Regions from separate parts of the Bacillus sp. 11B20 genome, predicted to be linked through region 1. Evidence: a T-box and tRNA genes for the amino acid it is inferred to sense, from the RefSeq annotation. Region 1 holds a T-box; the other holds one or more tRNA genes.
The links. The T-box of region 1 lies ahead of alaS (alanine--tRNA ligase). A T-box ahead of a tRNA ligase gene usually reads a tRNA of that ligase, here a tRNA-Ala.
Positions count from the first base shown of each region.

Region 2: it encodes a tRNA-Ala, which carries the amino acid that the T-box ahead of alaS (alanine--tRNA ligase) is inferred to sense. The anticodon was not compared.

Region 1 is NZ_JBLZWZ010000008.1:543,289-552,321, forward strand. Features, by position in the region: gene ACN6NB_RS12180 (biotin transporter BioY) at 1-269, opposite strand, end outside; gene ACN6NB_RS12185 (DUF1292 domain-containing protein) at 424-705, opposite strand; gene ruvX (Holliday junction resolvase RuvX) at 721-1,137, opposite strand; gene ACN6NB_RS12195 (IreB family regulatory phosphoprotein) at 1,141-1,407, opposite strand; gene alaS (alanine--tRNA ligase) at 1,497-4,133, opposite strand; T-box leader at 4,214-4,421, opposite strand; gene ACN6NB_RS12205 (AI-2E family transporter) at 4,466-5,530, opposite strand; gene ACN6NB_RS12210 (amino acid ABC transporter ATP-binding protein) at 5,761-6,489, shown strand; gene ACN6NB_RS12215 (transporter substrate-binding domain-containing protein) at 6,503-7,312, shown strand; gene ACN6NB_RS12220 (amino acid ABC transporter permease) at 7,390-8,043, shown strand; gene ACN6NB_RS12225 (amino acid ABC transporter permease) at 8,059-8,709, shown strand; gene ACN6NB_RS12230 (YrzQ family protein) at 8,794-8,925, opposite strand; gene ACN6NB_RS12235 (hypothetical protein) at 8,946-9,033, opposite strand, start outside.
Region 2 is NZ_JBLZWZ010000008.1:891,833-900,865, reverse strand. Features, by position in the region: tRNA gene ACN6NB_RS14090 (tRNA-Val) at 546-621, shown strand; tRNA gene ACN6NB_RS14085 (tRNA-Thr) at 655-730, shown strand; tRNA gene ACN6NB_RS14080 (tRNA-Lys) at 768-843, shown strand; tRNA gene ACN6NB_RS14075 (tRNA-Leu) at 852-934, shown strand; tRNA gene ACN6NB_RS14070 (tRNA-Gly) at 965-1,036, shown strand; tRNA gene ACN6NB_RS14065 (tRNA-Leu) at 1,049-1,134, shown strand; tRNA gene ACN6NB_RS14060 (tRNA-Arg) at 1,145-1,221, shown strand; tRNA gene ACN6NB_RS14055 (tRNA-Pro) at 1,229-1,305, shown strand; tRNA gene ACN6NB_RS14050 (tRNA-Ala) at 1,314-1,386, shown strand; tRNA gene ACN6NB_RS14045 (tRNA-Met) at 1,412-1,485, shown strand; tRNA gene ACN6NB_RS14040 (tRNA-Ile) at 1,490-1,566, shown strand; tRNA gene ACN6NB_RS14035 (tRNA-Ser) at 1,574-1,666, shown strand; tRNA gene ACN6NB_RS14030 (tRNA-Met) at 1,690-1,766, shown strand; tRNA gene ACN6NB_RS14025 (tRNA-Asp) at 1,771-1,847, shown strand; tRNA gene ACN6NB_RS14020 (tRNA-Phe) at 1,866-1,938, shown strand; tRNA gene ACN6NB_RS14015 (tRNA-His) at 1,964-2,039, shown strand; tRNA gene ACN6NB_RS14010 (tRNA-Gly) at 2,051-2,124, shown strand; tRNA gene ACN6NB_RS14005 (tRNA-Ile) at 2,142-2,218, shown strand; tRNA gene ACN6NB_RS14000 (tRNA-Asn) at 2,225-2,299, shown strand; tRNA gene ACN6NB_RS13995 (tRNA-Ser) at 2,303-2,393, shown strand; tRNA gene ACN6NB_RS13990 (tRNA-Glu) at 2,401-2,472, shown strand; gene ACN6NB_RS13985 (TspO/MBR family protein) at 2,550-3,026, opposite strand; gene ACN6NB_RS13980 (TraR/DksA C4-type zinc finger protein) at 3,113-3,847, opposite strand; gene ACN6NB_RS13975 (1,4-dihydroxy-2-naphthoate polyprenyltransferase) at 3,965-4,903, opposite strand; gene ACN6NB_RS13970 (isochorismate synthase) at 5,282-6,700, shown strand; gene menD (2-succinyl-5-enolpyruvyl-6-hydroxy-3-cyclohexene-1-carboxylic-acid synthase) at 6,693-8,438, shown strand; gene menH (2-succinyl-6-hydroxy-2,4-cyclohexadiene-1-carboxylate synthase) at 8,420-9,033, shown strand, end outside.

The DNA.
Region 1 (9,033 bases):
AGAAGAAAACCACCACTTGGACCAAAAAAGACCCCTATCCCGCCTCTCCCACCTGACAAAAGAGGTGCGCCTGCTGCCACAACCAAAAGAAAAAGACATAAACTGATCAGTGCTTGCTTTGGCTTTAACAGCCCCCCAGCAAGCAAAAGACCTGCGGTTTGCAATGTAATCGGTACAGGTGTAAATGTCAGTAAAATCGGCGGGATCAAGCCTAACATCCCGATAACCGCTGTCATTAACGCTATTTGCATCATATCTTGAATTCTCAATATTCATGCCCCTCACTCAATTTATTGTTAAAAATAGAGTAAAAGGTACAGTTCATTATGTCAACATGAAATAAATTTAAGTTAACATAATGATCGTAAAAAAAGACCTGTGAAGAAAGATCAAGAAGATCTGTTCACAGGCCTTTTATTCGTTCTATTCTTCGTCTTCTTGATCTAAGAACGTGTTTAACGTTTCTTCAATCATGTCCCACTCTTCATCCGTTTCAATCGGCTCTAGCTCGCCATCTTCACCGTCTTCGTTCGGTGTGAAGCTTGATGCATGAATTTCAATTTCCTCATTGTCTTGCTCAGAAATTGGGTAGTAAAGAACATAAGATTTGTTAAAATGGTCGCTTTCAAAAGTAAATAGTACTTCGCAAAGCTGTTCATTTCCATTATCATCAACGATTGTAATTTGCTTTTCTCCGTGTTCCATTTGATTCACCTCATTTTAATTTAAGCTGTCTAAATATCCTTGCAGGATCATAACAGCCGCCATTTTATCAATGACTTTTTTACGCTTTTGTCTGCTCACATCTGCAGAGATGAGCATTTTTTCCGCTGCCATTGTTGACAGACGCTCGTCCCAAAGCACAACAGGAACATTGTACGTGTTTTCTAGCACTTTCGCAAATGATTGGCTGGCTTCGCCTCTAGGACCGACCGTGCCGTTCATATTTTTTGGAAAGCCAAGTACAATTTTATCCGCTCCATATTCTGCAACAATCTCAGACAGGCGGCTGAGACCAAAGTCTCCGCCTGCTTCATCAATTTTAATTGTTTCAATCCCTTGCGCTGTCCATCCCATTTCATCACTGATCGCAACACCAAGGGTTTTCGTGCCTAAATCTAAGCCTAAAATTCTCATGTTTTACGCCTCTTTATGTGTCTCTAAGTACGATTTAACCAATTCCTCAATTAATTCGTCTCGTTCTAGTTTACGAATTAGGTTGCGTGCATCCTGATGTCTTGGAATATAAGCAGGGTCGCCTGACAGCAAGTATCCGACAATTTGATTGATCGGGTTGTATCCTTTTTCTTGGAGTGCGTCATGAACTGTAATGAGCACTTCATTCACATTGGTTTCAGCTGAATCATCAGAGAAGTTAAACTTCATTGTCTTATCAAATGAACTCACTGCTTCTTGCACCTCTCTTCCAACATTCTACTAGCAAGCTTTTTTCTAACCGCTCATCTAATACCATTATTCTACACTACATCGCCTGATTATAAAACGGATTTGACAGATTCTTCGACAGATGCCAGTGCTTCTTCAAGTTTTTCTGGTTGTTTTCCGCCTGCTTGTGCCATATCTGGACGTCCGCCTCCGCCTCCGCCGCAGATTTCAGCTGCCTGCTTCACAAGCTTCCCTGCATGCAGACCTTTTTCGATCACGTCTTTTGTCACTCCTGCTGAAATGTTTACTTTTCCGTTTTGAACGGCTCCCAGGACGATGACAGCTGATCCTAATTTAGCTTTCAAGTCATCAACCATTGTTCTTAAATGGTTCATGTCTTTAGCATTTACTTTTTCAGTTAATACTTTTACTCCGCCAATTTCAGTCACTTTCTCTAAAATAGAGCCTGCTTCTGCTTGGCTTAATTTCGCAAGAAGAGATTCGTTTTCTCTTTGAACCTCTTTTAAATCCGCCTGTAATGAAGCGATTCGTTTTGGAACGTCCTTCGTATTTGACTTCAGCTCATTTGCTGCCTGTTCTAAAATCGCCAGCTGGTCATTTAATTCTTCATAGGCACCTTGACCAGTCACAGCTTCAATACGGCGTGTTCCAGCACCAATACCCGACTCAGACGCAATTTTAAACAAACCGATTTCCGCAGTGTTTTGCACGTGACAGCCGCCGCATAGCTCGATGCTGTAATCGCCGACTTGGACTACGCGGACAATATCGCCATACTTTTCGCCAAACAGCGCCATTGCGCCCATTTCTTTTGCTTCAGCAATTGGCTTCAGGTCAATCGCAACCGAAATGCCTTCCCAAATCTTTTCGTTCACGATTTTTTCAATTTGAGACAATTCTTCTTTCGTCACTTGTCCAAAGTGAGAGAAATCAAAACGAAGTCTGTTTTCATTCACCAATGACCCTGCTTGGTTCACGTGGCTGCCTAATACATCTTTTAGCGCCTGATGCAGAAGGTGTGTCGCTGTATGGTTTTTCACAATACCTTTTCGAAGAGCTGATTCCACTTCTGCAGTGACTTCGAGACCTTTTTGAGCCGTACCGCTTACGACGACTCCTTCATGGACATGCTGACCGTTTGGCGCTTTTTTCACATCTTTGATCTCAATGATGGCTTCTGCACTTTTTAGTGTCCCTTTATCCGCTACTTGTCCGCCGCTTTCCGCATAGAATGGAGTTTCATCTAACAAGATTTGCACCGTGTCTCCTTCATGTGCTTCCGAGACAATTTCACCATTTTGAAGCAATTCAATGATACGGGCATCTGCTGTTAGATTTTCATAGCCAACGAAGGTGCTTTCTACTTTAATATCGCCTAGAGCGCCCCCTTGAACCTGCATACTGCCGACATCTTGTCTCGCATTTCTTGCTCGTTCACGCTGCTTCTCCATTTCCGCTTGGAAGCCTTCTCGATCAACTGTCATGTTCTCATCTTCTGCGTATTCTTCTGTTAGCTCGACAGGGAATCCATACGTATCATACAGCTTAAATACATCTTCACCTGAAATTTTTGAGCTGCCTTTGTCTCTTTCTTTTTTGATCACTTCTGACAAAATGGCTAACCCTTCGTTCAGTGTTTCGTGGAAACGTTCTTCTTCGTTTTTGATGACTTTCGCAATAAATTCTTCTTTTGCTTGTACATCTGGGTAGAAGTCTTTCATGATTTCAGCAACAACTGGCACTAAATCATACATAAACGGACGGTGGATATGGATCGTTTTTGCATAACGCACAGCACGGCGCAGCAAACGTCTTAATACATATCCGCGGCCTTCATTGGAAGGAAGCGCTCCGTCACTTACAGCAAAGGCAACTGTCCGGATGTGGTCAGCAATCACTTTGAATGCTGTATCCTTTTCCTTTGTTTCGCCATAGCTTTCTCCAGAGATCGTTTCGACTGCGCGAATAATTGGCATGAATAGGTCTGTATCGAAGTTCGTCGGCACATTTTGAATGACAGATACCATTCGTTCAAGACCCATACCTGTATCAATGTTTTTCTTCGGCAGTGGTGTGTATGATCCATCTGGATTATGGTTGAATTCAGAGAACACGAGATTCCATACTTCTAAATAACGCTCGTTTTCCCCGCCTGGATATAATTCTGGATCGTTCATGTCGTGACCGTATGATTCACCGCGGTCATAGAAAATTTCTGTATTCGGTCCGCTTGGGCCCTCGCCTATATCCCAGAAGTTGCCTTCCAGACGGATAATACGTTCTTCAGGCACACCAATTTTATCTCTCCAAAGGATATACGCTTCTTCGTCCTCTGGGTGGACTGTCACAGATAACAAATTCGGATCAAAGCCAATCCACTCGTCACTTGTGAGGAATTCCCACGCCCATTCAATGGCCTCTTCTTTAAAGTAGTCACCAATAGAGAAGTTGCCAAGCATTTCAAAGAACGTGTGATGGCGTGCTGTCTTCCCTACATTTTCAATATCATTCGTACGAATCGATTTTTGCGCGTTGCAAATACGCGGATTTTCAGGTACGACGCGACCATCAAAGTATTTCTTTAATGTTGCCACACCACTGTTGATCCATAAAAGTGTCGGATCGTCATGCGGTACAAGAGACGCACTCGGTTCTACAGCATGTCCTTTTTCTTTAAAGAAGTCTAAAAACATTTGACGTACTTGAGCTGAAGTTAAAGTTTTCATTCAAAAATCCTCCCTTATCATTCATCAATCTCCACACAAACGAAAAAACATCCCGCCCTATGCAAGCACAAAACGACTTACACAGGGACGAGATGTTCTCGCGGTACCACCCTGATTATAGACAAATTCGTCTATCACCTTCACATCCGATAACGCCGGAAGAGAGCGGCAGTGTTTATCTGCACTCGGGACTAGCTTCCGTTAAAGGTCTGATAAGGCTTTTCTCAGCAAATAAAGCCTCTCTCTGCAACAGCTTTTTAACGTACTCGGGTCCGTCATTGAATTTCAATATGTATGAATCGAAATTATTATAGACAACTCGGCTCGTCTTGTCAATGAACGCTTCGTCTCATCAGGATATATTGCACAATGATCACCCTGATAATTGCAGCTGCTGGTACGGCTAAAATCATCCCAATTAAGCCAAACAGCTCTCCTCCTGCAAGCAAGACAAGCATAATGACGACAGGATGCATATGAAGACTTCGCCCTACAATGATTGGGCTGAGGACATTACTCTCTAAAAATTGCAGCACCGCTACTGTGATTAGTACAATGATGACCGATTTCACCGAGATGGTAAACGCAATAAAGATGGCAGGAACTGCGCCAATAATCGGTCCAAAATAAGGAATCACGTTCGTTGCCCCTATCAGCATCCCAAGAACAAGCGGATACGGGATATGAAAAAGCCAGAGCACAATGGCTGCTGCACCCCCGATTAAAGAACAAACAAGCAGCTGCCCTCGAATATAATCACCAAGCGATTCATCCACTGCTTTGACAAAAGCTTTTCCCCTCTTTCTAAATGATGGCGGCGTTAAATACCATGCCGCCCGCTTCATCGTGTTCATATCCTTCACCATATAAAAAACAAGAAAAGGAATGAGTGCTGCGACTAATGCGTAATCAAATAAAACCTTACAGCTAAGAATCATCCGCTCAGCACTATTGGCTGCATATGTCTCCGATTGAACAATGAAGCGGTCTAAGCGGTCGTGAAGTCCGTCAGGCCAGTGGCTCGTATGACGATGAATATGTGATAAAGCGCCATTATAAGTTTCGGCGAGGACAGGAATTTGTTCTGACAGCTCATTTAACTGTGCGATCATCACAGGCGCTCCTTTATAAACCGCAAACCCAATCCCGCCAAAAAACAGGACATAGATGAGTAAGAGACTGACTGTTCTCGGCAGCCCTCGTGCATGAAGTCTTTCCACAATCGGATAAAGCAGATAAGAAATAAAAATGGCGATGAGAAGCGGAATGAGAACCGCCTTCAGCAATAAAAAAACAGGCATCCATAACTCGTCGAGCTGCAGTAAAATGAGCAAGGATGCAAGGACAAGCAGGATCCCTGCAGCATATATCAGAAATTGGATCGGACGTTTCTTCACCTTTTTCACCTCTTTTCTTATTGTTTAACCATCTTCTGCAATTATCCACGTAAATAAAATTTGTCCTAACTTTGTTAAAAATGAATACACATGAAACATACAGCTCCATCCAAAGTCACTATTTGCTGTAAAATCTCGTCAGAAAATATTCCATCATTTACTTCTTTTTACACAAGTTGTGCTAGAATCCACTTTAGCTTTAGCCAATGAAACACAAGAGGAGGTTCTTCATGATCACATTCGAAGAAGTCAACAAGCATTATGGCCAGTTCCATGTACTTAAGGACATTAACCTACATATTCAAAAAGGGGAGGTTGTTGTGATCATCGGTCCTTCAGGATCTGGTAAAAGTACGATGCTCAGGTGTATCAATCGTCTTGAAAGCATTGATGCGGGAAAAGTTCTCGTCAACCAAGTGTCTGTTCAGCATCCGAAGACCAACATCAATCTTGTCAGGCAAAATATCGGAATGGTCTTTCAGCATTTCCACCTCTATCCGCATAAGACGGTGCTTGAAAACATTATGCTTGCGCCGATGAAGGTCAAAAAAGTGAGCAAGGAAGAAGCAAAGGAAACAGCTGAATTTTATTTAAATAAAGTCGGCATTCCTGAAAAAGCAGACACCTACCCTTCACGACTCTCAGGCGGACAGCAGCAGCGCGTTGCCATTGCAAGAGGGCTTGCGATGAAACCAGAGGTGATGCTTTTTGACGAACCGACATCTGCACTTGATCCAGAGATGATCGGCGAGGTATTAGATGTGATGAAGCAGCTGGCCCGTGAAGGCATGACCATGGTTGTTGTCACGCATGAGATGGGCTTTGCCCGTGAAGTGGCCGACCGCATTGTCTTTATTGATGAGGGCAGAATTCTTGAAGAATCAACACCGGCTGCATTTTATGAAAAACCGCAAGAGAAACGTGCTCAATTATTTTTAAGCCGTATTTTAAATCACTAGGGGGAATGGTTTAATGAAAAAAATGAAACGTTTTGGCATGCTGCTCTTTATGACTTGCTGCATCGCCGCTTTAGCTGCTTGTGGATCTACAGAAAAAGGCTCAACTGATGCAAAACAAGGAAGCTCATTAGAAGCCATTAAGAAAGACAAAAAAATCATTTTCGGTGTAAAAAATGACACACGGCTATTCGGTCTAAAAAATCCGAGCAGCGGGGATATTGAAGGATTTGATATTGATATTGCAAAAGCCATCACAAAGGAAATACTCGGCGATGAAGGAAAAGCAGAATTTAAGGAAGTGACATCTAAAACAAGAATTCCTTTGCTTCAAAAAGGGGATATCCATGCGATTGTTGCGACCATGACAATTACAGAAGAGCGTAAAAAAGAAGTCAATTTCTCAGATGTTTACTTTGAAGCAGGACAATCACTGCTTGTGAAAAAAGGAAGCGACATTCAATCCATTGATGATCTTAAAAAAGGAACGAAGGTGCTGGCCGTGAAAGGATCTACTTCTTCTCAAAATATCCGTGAGAAAGCACCTGAAGTATCCGTATTAGAATTTGAGAACTATCAAGAGGCTTTTACAGCATTAAAATCAAATCAAGGGCAAGTGCTGACAACTGATAATGCGATCTTATTTGGTATGGCAGATGAAGATTCAAATTATGAAGTGGTCGGCGGCACCTTTACAGATGAGCCTTATGGCATTGCTGTGAAAAAAGGGGATCAAGAATTAACTGATGCGATCAATAAAGCCTTAAAAACGTTAAAAGACAATGGTGAATATGACAAAATTCTTAAAAAATGGATCAAAGAATAACATTTGATTGGTTAACATCAATGCCTCAGGTGAGCCGCTCAATGGCTCCCCTGTTGATCAGGAAGGAAGTGAACTGATTGCTGCGGTTTTCCATTCTCATTGAAAATTTTCATCTTTATTTAGAAGGCTTTAAATATACCATTGGTGCAAGTGTCATTGCTCTGATTGGAAGCTTTTTGATCGGTACACTCATTGCCATTATGAGAATTGCGCCATTTAGGCCGCTAAACTGGTTCGGAACGGCTTATGTGGAATTTATTCGGAATATTCCGTTATTATTGATCACCTTTGTTTTCTTCTTTGGTTTACCCGTGCTAGGTATTGTAGCAGATGGCTTTACTGCTGGAACGATCGCCCTTGCCATTTATACGTCTGCCTTTATTGCTGAAGCCATTCGTGCAGGGATACAAGCTGTACCGCTTGGACAAATGGAAGCAGCCCGCGCTTCAGGTCTGTCATATGGCGGGACGATGCGGTATATCATTTTGCCTCAGGCGATTAAAATCGTCATTCCCCCTCTTGGGAATCAATTTATTAACCTTGTCAAAAACTCCTCGATTTTAGGTGTCATTGCAGGGTTTGATCTCATGTATCAAGGTGACCTTATTGCATCTAGAACATTTGTGACGTTTGATGTCTACATCTTTGTTGCCATGTTCTATCTGCTATTAACCATTCCGCTTAGTCTAGGCGTTGGTTATTTAGAAAGAAGATTAGCAAGAAGCCACTAGAGAGGAGGAAATATCTTGGATTTTATAGGTGCCTACCAGCCTGATCATCTCGCCTTTTTACTTGAAGGATTTGCTGTCACCTTAAAAGTGGCTTTTATCTCCATCATTTTGAGCTTTATCATTGGATTAGTCGTCGGCACATTGCGGTTCGCTCAAATCCCGGTTTTATCAAAAGTGCTTGCGGTTGTTGTAGAAACCATTCGGAACCTGCCGCTTTTACTGATCATCTTTTTCACGTATTTTGCATTGCCTGAAATCGGCATCAAGCTAAGCATCACAGCCTCTGCCATTGCAGCTTTAACCGTGTTTGAATCCGCGATGCTGTCAGAAATTATTCGGAGCGGCCTTAAATCAATTGATAAGGGCCAGATCGAAGCAGCCAGGTCTTCTGGTTTAACCTATATTCAAACATTGAAAATGATTATTATGCCGCAGGCCCTGCGCAGAATGGTGCCGCCAATTGTCAGTCAATTCATATCTCTTTTAAAAGATACGTCGCTTGCAGTCGTCATTGCGCTTCCAGAATTATTACATCACGCACAAATATTAAACGGTCAAAGCCAATCCTATTTACTGCCGATTTTTCTATTGGCGGCTATGATGTATTTTGTCGTCAATTTCAGCTTATCCATTCTTGCAAGACGATTAGAATACAGGCAAGCGTAACACCTCAGCTTATAGACAAACACTGCGTCCTGGTCTGAAAAAAAACAAAGGGCTAAAATGAAGATCATTTTAGCCCTTTTGTGTTTACATCATTCTCATAACACGTTTTTTTAGCTTTTTCATATCCCGCTTTGATGGCATATCATATCGGCTTGCAAAGTGATATGCAAGTGCACCTGCACCAAGCGTTAATAGTGAAGAAGTCATTTTGCCCATTCGAAATTCCCCCTTAACACTTATAGTTGAATTGAACGTTCATCGTCACTAAACAGATCATCTAAGCTGCTTAGTGTCCCGTCTTCCTCCACTTGGTGTGTCGATATT
Region 2 (9,033 bases), 350 kb from region 1:
TATCAGGATCAGTTCCATTTGGAACTGGTCTTTTTTGTGCTGATTGAGGGTCATACATCATACTTTATCTTATACCATTTGTTTGATGAAAGATCGTCGCACCTTCTTATGTCCAAGCGTAGCATGTGAAACACTTGAACCTAAAGATGTTCATGGCATAAAACCTTATCTATACAAAACAATAGAGAGACAGAGTATGAGCTTATATAGGCGCATTCCATATATCTTTAATTAAATTGAAGATGTGTAAGCCTATTCGATTTCTATAAATGCTTTACGTCTAAAGAGATACCTATATCATTAAAGTATAAAAATGAAAGACTGCTAATATTTCTAAAGGAATTGAACGTTTTGAAAGAGAATATAGAGAAGAGAAGCTCACCTGCTGAACGTTGAACAGCAGCTGTATGAATAGGTGATATGACGATCTTTTGTTAAAAAATAACGCAATGAAAATTGAAATAAAATTTTTTTAATATAGCCTTTACAAATGATTAAAACCTGTATATAATAATCTTTGTCGGATCGAGAGATTCTTACATAGTGGAGGATTAGCTCAGCTGGGAGAGCATCTGCCTTACAAGCAGAGGGTCGGCGGTTCGAGCCCGTCATCCTCCACCATATTTATTCTTACATAATGTTAGGATAGATAAAGCCGGTGTAGCTCAACTGGTAGAGCAACTGACTTGTAATCAGTAGGTTGGGGGTTCAAGTCCTCTTGCCGGCACCACTTTCATATGGTAAGATAGACAAGTCGCTTTTAAAGCGAGCCATTAGCTCAGTTGGTAGAGCATCTGACTTTTAATCAGAGGGTCGAAGGTTCGAGTCCTTCATGGCTCACCATGTTTCATGCGGGTGTGGCGGAATTGGCAGACGCGCTAGACTTAGGATCTAGTGTCTTTATGACGTGGGGGTTCAAGTCCCTTCACCCGCATTGCCAAATAAAATAAAGAAATCCTGTAATGCGGAAGTAGTTCAGTGGTAGAACACCACCTTGCCAAGGTGGGGGTCGCGGGTTCGAATCCCGTCTTCCGCTTATACCATCCACGCCGGGGTGGTGGAATTGGCAGACACACAGGACTTAAAATCCTGCGGTAGGTGACTACCGTGCCGGTTCAAGTCCGGCCCTCGGCATTATAAATAAGCGCCCGTAGCTCAATTGGATAGAGCGTTTGACTACGGATCAAAAGGTTAGGGGTTCGACTCCTCTCGGGCGCGCCATTAAGATCGGGAAGTAGCTCAGCTTGGTAGAGCACTTGGTTTGGGACCAAGGGGTCGCAGGTTCGAATCCTGTCTTCCCGACCATCTTTTATGGGGCCTTAGCTCAGCTGGGAGAGCGCCTGCCTTGCACGCAGGAGGTCAGCGGTTCGATCCCGCTAGGCTCCACTTTTTAAAAGATTGTTTTGATCATGGCGGTGTAGCTCAGCTGGCTAGAGCGTACGGTTCATACCCGTGAGGTCGGGGGTTCGATCCCCTCCGCCGCTATAAAGGACCTTTAGCTCAGTTGGTTAGAGCAGACGGCTCATAACCGTCCGGTCGTAGGTTCGAGTCCTACAAGGTCCACCATCTATACGGAGGAATACCCAAGTCCGGCTGAAGGGATCGGTCTTGAAAACCGACAGGGGTGTCAAAGCCCGCGGGGGTTCGAATCCCTCTTCCTCCGCCATATTTTTTAAAAAACCATATCATCGCGGGGTGGAGCAGTTCGGTAGCTCGTCGGGCTCATAACCCGAAGGTCGCAGGTTCAAATCCTGCCCCCGCAACCAAAATGGTCCGGTAGTTCAGTTGGTTAGAATGCCTGCCTGTCACGCAGGAGGTCGCGGGTTCGAGTCCCGTCCGGACCGCCATTTTTCAAAAGAATACTTGGCTCGGTAGCTCAGTTGGTAGAGCAACGGACTGAAAATCCGTGTGTCGGCGGTTCGATTCCGTCCCGAGCCACTTTTATAAAAATATTCATAGTATGGCGGTTGTGGCGAAGTGGTTAACGCACCAGATTGTGGCTCTGGCACTCGTGGGTTCGATTCCCATCAATCGCCCCATACATATTTTTGCGGGTGTAGTTTAGTGGTAAAACCTCAGCCTTCCAAGCTGATGTCGTGGGTTCGATTCCCATCACCCGCTCCATTTGTATATCTGTTCATGGGCCTGTAGCTCAGCTGGTTAGAGCGCACGCCTGATAAGCGTGAGGTCGGTGGTTCGAGTCCACTCAGGCCCACCATGATCTTCCGCAGTAGCTCAGTGGTAGAGCTATCGGCTGTTAACCGATCGGTCGTAGGTTCGAATCCTACCTGCGGAGCCAAATGGAGAAGTACTCAAGTGGCTGAAGAGGCGCCCCTGCTAAGGGTGTAGGTCGCGTAAGCGGCGCGAGGGTTCAAATCCCTCCTTCTCCGCCATTGATCTGGCCCGTTGGTCAAGCGGTTAAGACACCGCCCTTTCACGGCGGTAACACGGGTTCGAATCCCGTACGGGTCATTTTTAAAAGAGATCTTGTCAAAGATCTCTTTTTTGTTTTCTTCAAAACGAAAGACCGCTATCATGGCGGTCTTTTTTTACATATTCATGGAATAGATCGTATAAGACAAGTATGTCGCAAAGAAGCCCCATAAGACATAAGGGATCAGTAAAATTGGAACGACTTTGCTTAGTTTACGTGAGACGATGACAAGTGCAAGTGCTGTCAGTGCAACGAGCAGGCAGTCGATCGTAGCCACAAACAAATCCTTTTGTGTAAATTGAAAAAAGCTAAAGGCTTGATTGAATACGTAATTTAAAAGGAAAAGAATCCAAAATGGTAAAGTGATTTTTTGGAATCCATATTTTCCATAAATGATCGCTGCGGACAATGAGATGAGTGCAAATAAGACAGCCCACACAGCACCAATCACACCGCCACCAGGTGTCCATTCTGGTTTATTTAATGCGTCATACCATTCTCTGTCGATGGGGAACAAAAATCCGGCAATAGAGAATAGTGCGTATGTAATAAAGAAGACGACAATCGCCCAAATGATACTTTTTCTAGCCATCAAGAATCTCCTCCAATCAAATTCACTCTTAAAGTGATTTCCCAATCATTACATGATATAAACATAAAGCCCCCAATATGAGGGGACTAATGATTTTCTTCTGTATAAGGTTCTTCCTCGTACGGTTTCAAGTCACCAAATACTGTCATGACACCTTCTTCGTCTAATGCTTCTTCATAGGCCTCGTGTGCTTTGTTCGGATACACCTTGCTTGCTTTTCCTTCAATATCAGCAGCTGCGAATCCTTCGTAGTCCTCCACATAATCTTCATCTTCTGATTGTGTATACACATCATCGTATGTCAAAGGTGGGAATTCCATATCAGACGGGGTATCAGAGTTTCCGTAGCGTTCTACGTCTTGGTAGGCATCCTCTCCGTCGTACGCAGCACTTTCTTCATTTTCAAATTGTCCAGCTGGCGGACTTAATAAATCCTCTTCAATCGGACGGTTTTGTGAAACGGTCTGTTCTTTTGAGTGCTCTGTGCATGTGACGGCAGTAGGCAAGGCTTCTAAGCGTTCCTTTGGAATAGGGGCCTTACAGACCTTGCATAGTCCATAAGAGCCGTCTGCAATGGCTTGAAGTGCTTCATCGATATCTAACATATGTTCATGTTCCAAGCTGTTTAAAGCAATATCTTTCCCACGCTCGAACAGCTCTGTCCCTTGATCGCCCGGGTGGTTATCATAGGCAGACAGTTCTCCGACTGAATCGTAAGGAAAGGATACTTTCTGTTCATCGTCATGGCTTTTGGCTTCAAGTTCTTTTTTTTCATCGAGAAGGCGCTGCTTCAAATGATGTAATTCGTCTTTTGACAACAAAGCGATCATCCTTTCATATCAAACATATTGTTAGTATGAGCAATTTTGTATGTAAGACTAGTTCCAATTTGAAGCAATTCCTAATTAAAAAACGCCTGCGGCTGCAGGCGTTCTTTGTTACGCGATATAGTATTGTAAGATCAAAGCGATCGTCAGCAGAAAACCAAAAAATGTATTGGTTTGAGCTGTAGATTTCATGGCATTCATTAATTCAATCGGTTTTTCTTTTTGCTTAAACTCTTTAATGGCTGTATAGGCTTTTGGCACACTGAGTAAAACAAGAAGACTCCAAAGACCGACGATATCTGTGAAGATATAAACAAAAATGAGTACATATGATACCAAAAACATGGAAAGTAAAATGTTCACTGCAGCTTTACGTCCAGCAAGGATGGCAAGTGTTTTTCGTCCATTTTCCTTATCCCCGTCTAAATCACGGATATTGTTCGACAGTAAGATGGCACCAACTAAAATAGAAATTGGTAGTGAGACGAGAACAGCTTTAGACGTCAGAGTGCCTGTTTGGATATAAAAACTTATCAGGATAATCCCTAATCCCATAAAAGCACCTGAAACAAGTTCTCCAAACGGTGTATATGCAATTGGTACAGGGCCGCCAGTATAGAAATAGCCTGCTGCCATACAAATAAGTCCTATTAATGCAATCCACCAGCTAGACATCATGCAAATATAGACCCCAAGTAATAAAGAAAGTGCAAATAGTGCATAAGCGAGGCTGAGGACTGTCTTTGGCTTCACACCGTTTCTTACAATGGCTCCGCCGATGCCGACAGATTTCTCGTTGTCCAGCCCGCGAACATAATCAAAGTACTCATTAAACATGTTTGTTGCGATTTGGATAAACATAGATGCAAACAGCATGGCTAAAAATAGCCCAACATGTATTTGACCACTTGGAAGTGCTAAAACAGTTCCTAAAGTAACGGGAATAAATGCCGCTGTTAGTGTATGCGGTCGTAGTAAATTCCACCAAATTCGCCAGTTTTTATCAGGCTTTATTGGTGAAAGCTGATCTGATATCGATTGATGCTGCATAAAATATACTCCTTTAAATAAAAAAATACGTACACGTCCAAATTCCAGTTTAGCAAAGTTCAAAAAGGTGTCAATATATTGATGCGATGAATCGGGAAAAAGATGTTTGCTAATCGTTGCCATATCGAAGGAAAGCTTGATTTTAGAACGGTCCTGCCATTTTGCTTTAGATGCTCTCGTTTCAATAAGCAAGAGCGAAAAAATCTTGAAAGCGTGATATAATAAGGATTCGAGGTTTTAGAAGCTGTTTTCTTTACTAAGTTCATCTGTTAAGGTTTATAATAGAAAAGCAGGTCATTCGACATATTCGAATGTTCATGTATTTTTTCATTATGTTTTTATTTTTTATGTAATTCATGGATTTTGGAGGAATGTATCATGGTGACAACAGTGCAAAGTACTTTCCGGCAGGAAGCGCTTGCGACATTAGAAGAAGCGAATAACGTCAACCATGCTGTTTTGATAAGCTACTCCAGAAGAGTTGACGATCTGGATCCTCTTGCCTTTTTCCAAAGCGGCGAAGCGGATTTTTTAGGCGAGCGGTTTTTTTGGTCTGATCCAGAAAGCCAAATGATTTTTTCTGGACTTGGCAGAGCGGCCGTCATTAAATCATCTGAGCAAGGCAAGGAACGATTCGATATAGTCCATCAAGAATGGGAACAGCTCAAGCAGCACATGTTCCATTTTCATGATGAAAAGGAGTTAAAGCAAGCGGCTGTTGGTCCGCTTTTATTTGGAGGATTCTCGTTTGATCCGTATGAAGAGAAGGCGCGTCATTGGGAAGCATTTGGCGAGGCTCATTTTTTTGTGCCATCGATCATGCTGACTGTCTCAAAAGAAGGCAGTTTTCTTACGATCAATGAGTGGAAGCAGGTGGATGGGAACGTTCATCAGCTTATTCAGGAATTAGAACAAAAAGCCTCTCGTTTCGAGACATTGCCAGTTCGGACTGGTGGACAAGCTGAACTTGTTCATGTGGAAGAGCTGGATGTGAAGGAATGGATGAAGGCGATCGAAGAAGCGACAGACCACATTCGTGCAAACGAATATGAAAAGGTTGTTTTAGCAAGAGAAGTCTTGCTTCACTATAAAAATCAAATTGAACTCGCTCCACTATTAGCGGAATTATTAAAGCATCAAACAACGAGTTATGTATTTGCGGTTGAACAGGGAAGACAAGCATTTGTCGGAGCCACGCCGGAACGCTTAGTGAAAAAAAGCGGAGGAGAGGTCTTTTCCTCCTGTTTAGCAGGCTCCATTGTTCGCGGAAAAGATGAAGCGGAGGATCACGCATTAGGCGAGGAACTGCTGCATGATGAGAAGAATTTGATTGAACATCAAATTGTTGTCAATATGATTGAGCAAGCATTTGAAGCGAATTGCCTTCACGTGCATAAACCAAATCAACCAAGTCTTTATAAAACAAAAAACATTCAGCATTTGTTTACACCGATTGTGGGAGAAATTAAAAGCAGCTGTTCCCTCTTTTCATTAATTGAGCAGCTCCATCCGACGCCGGCACTAGGCGGATATCCAAAGGAAATGGCGGTTGAAGTGATTCGTGAAATCGAACCGCTCAAGCGCGGCTGGTATGCAGCGCCCGTAGGCTGGATTGATTCTCAGGATAATGGAGAATTTGCTGTAGCCATTCGGTCAGGTCTTATTGAGGAAGACCGTGTTCGTTTGTTCGCTGGCTGCGGAATTGTAGAGGATTCCCTTGCAAAGCAGGAGTATGAAGAAACACAAGTGAAGTTAAGACCAATGCTGTCTGCTCTTGGAGGTCATCCTATTGAATAATCACATCATGACAACATATATAGGCAGATTGATGGATGAATTCGTCCAAGGTGGTGTGAAAGAGGCAGTTGTCTGTCCTGGTTCTCGATCAACTCCGCTTGCGATGCTGGCCCTTGCTCATCAAGACATCCATGTCCATGTTTTAGTGGACGAACGGTCTGCTGCTTTTTATGCGCTTGGTCTTGCAAAAGCAAGTCAATCACCAGTGCTGCTTATTTGTACATCAGGTACGGCAGCTGCTAACTTTTATCCAGCCGTTGTAGAGGCGCATTATTCTCGTGTACCTCTTATTGTTTTAACTGCTGATCGGCCGCACGAATTGAGGGAAGTTGGGGCACCTCAAGCGATTGATCAGCAATTCTTATTCGGTAAGTTTGTTAAATGGTTCACAGACTTAGCATTGCCGGAGGACAGTCAAACGATGCTGCGTTATGTTCAGGCGGCAGCTGCGAGAGCAAATCACATGTCGATGCAGGAGCCAAAGGGGCCTGTTCAGGTCAATGTACCTCTGAGAGAGCCATTGCTTCCTGATCTGTCTATTGATCCTTTCGCGCGAGAAAAAGAGGATACGAAAAAGGTATTAGCATCAGGTCAGGCTTTCCCTAATGATCGGGTGATGTCTGAAATCGCGACCGTCATGAACGAATCCAAAAAGGGACTGATTGTGGCTGGTGAACTTCATACACAGGAAGAAAAAGAGGCGGTTTTACGCCTTTCGAAAGCCCTGCATTTACCTATTTTAGCTGACCCGCTTTCTCTTTTGCGCAACGGGCATGAAAATGAAGATCTCATTATCGATGCGTATGATTCTTTATTAAAAGATGAGGCATTACAGCAGCATCTCTTACCGGATATGGTCATTCGTTTTGGACCGATGCCTGTATCTAAGCCTTTATTCAAGTGGCTGGAAAAACATGCGGAAGTGAAGCAGATTGTTGTAGATGCTGCCGGAGGTTTCCGTGATCCTGGGTTAAGTGCTTCATACGTCATTGAAAGTACTGTCTCTGCTTTTGTAGAAGCAGTATTAAATCAAGCAGTACAACGTAAAGAGACAAGTTTCTTAAACCGATGGCAGAATGCTAATTCTTCATTCAGAACGAATGCAGCCAGCTATTCAGATGAGGATTTGTCCTTTGAAGGGAATGTGTACCGTCAGCTTCAGCACCTCTTGCCAAAGGAGAGCGTCCTTTTTATCGGAAATAGTATGCCGATTCGTGATGTAGATACATTTTTTGAAACTCAGTCCAAGCCTTTTCGAATGATGGCGAATCGCGGAGCAAATGGCATTGACGGCGTTGTGTCTACAGCACTTGGCACGTATGCAGCTTTGAAGCAGCCTGTCACTTTGGTCATTGGAGATTTATCATTTTACCATGATATGAACGGTCTGCTTGCAGCTAAGCTGATGGACATTCCTTTGACAGTTGTTTTGATAAACAATGATGGGGGAGGTATCTTTTCTTTCCTTCCGCAGGCGTCTGATGAACCGTATTATGAAAAGCTCTTTGGAACGCCGACAGGACTGAATTTTGAGTATGCATCGAGGTTATATGGGGGAACCTATTCGAAACCCGCAACGAAACAAGAGTTGCATGATGTGTATATGGCGCATATCGATGAACCTGGGCTTCATTTAATTGAAATTGAAACAGATCGTCATTCCCGTGTAGACAAGCATCGTCAAATGATGGATGACATATTGGAAGAAGTGAAAAAAGAATGCCTTCTCTCATCATAAGAATGCGTGATGGGGTAGCGTACGAAGTGGTGGATCAGAACCCATCGGCAGCAAATGCCACATTATGCTTACACGGCTTCACTGGAAGTGCAGCGTCTTGGACGTTCTTGAATGCTAATTTGGAGAATACAAGACTGATTCAGGTCAGCTTGCTCGGACATGGGCGTACGGACTCGCCAGAAAGTGTGAGAAGATATGCGATGTCTCAGCAGCTGGCAGATCTTGCAGAGATTTTAAACCAATTAAAGCTTCACAAAGTGAATATTCTCGGATATTCTATGGGAGGGCGTATTGCTTTATCATTTGCCACTCGTTATCCAGATCGTGTCAATAAATTGATCCTTGAGAGTACGTCTCCAGGGCTTCGCACTTTTAAAGAGCGGATGGCAAGACTGAAGCATGATCATCAGCTCGCCCAAAAAATCAGGCATGAAGGCTTAGTGAAGTTTGTGGATTTTTGGGAGAGCATTCCTTTGTTTGCTTCGCAGAAAGCTTTATCAGCGGAAAAGCAGGCTCAACTGAGAGAGGGAAGACTCAAAGCGAATCCTCTTGGGCTTGCTCGCAGCTTAGAAGGAATTGGAACAGGTTCACAGCC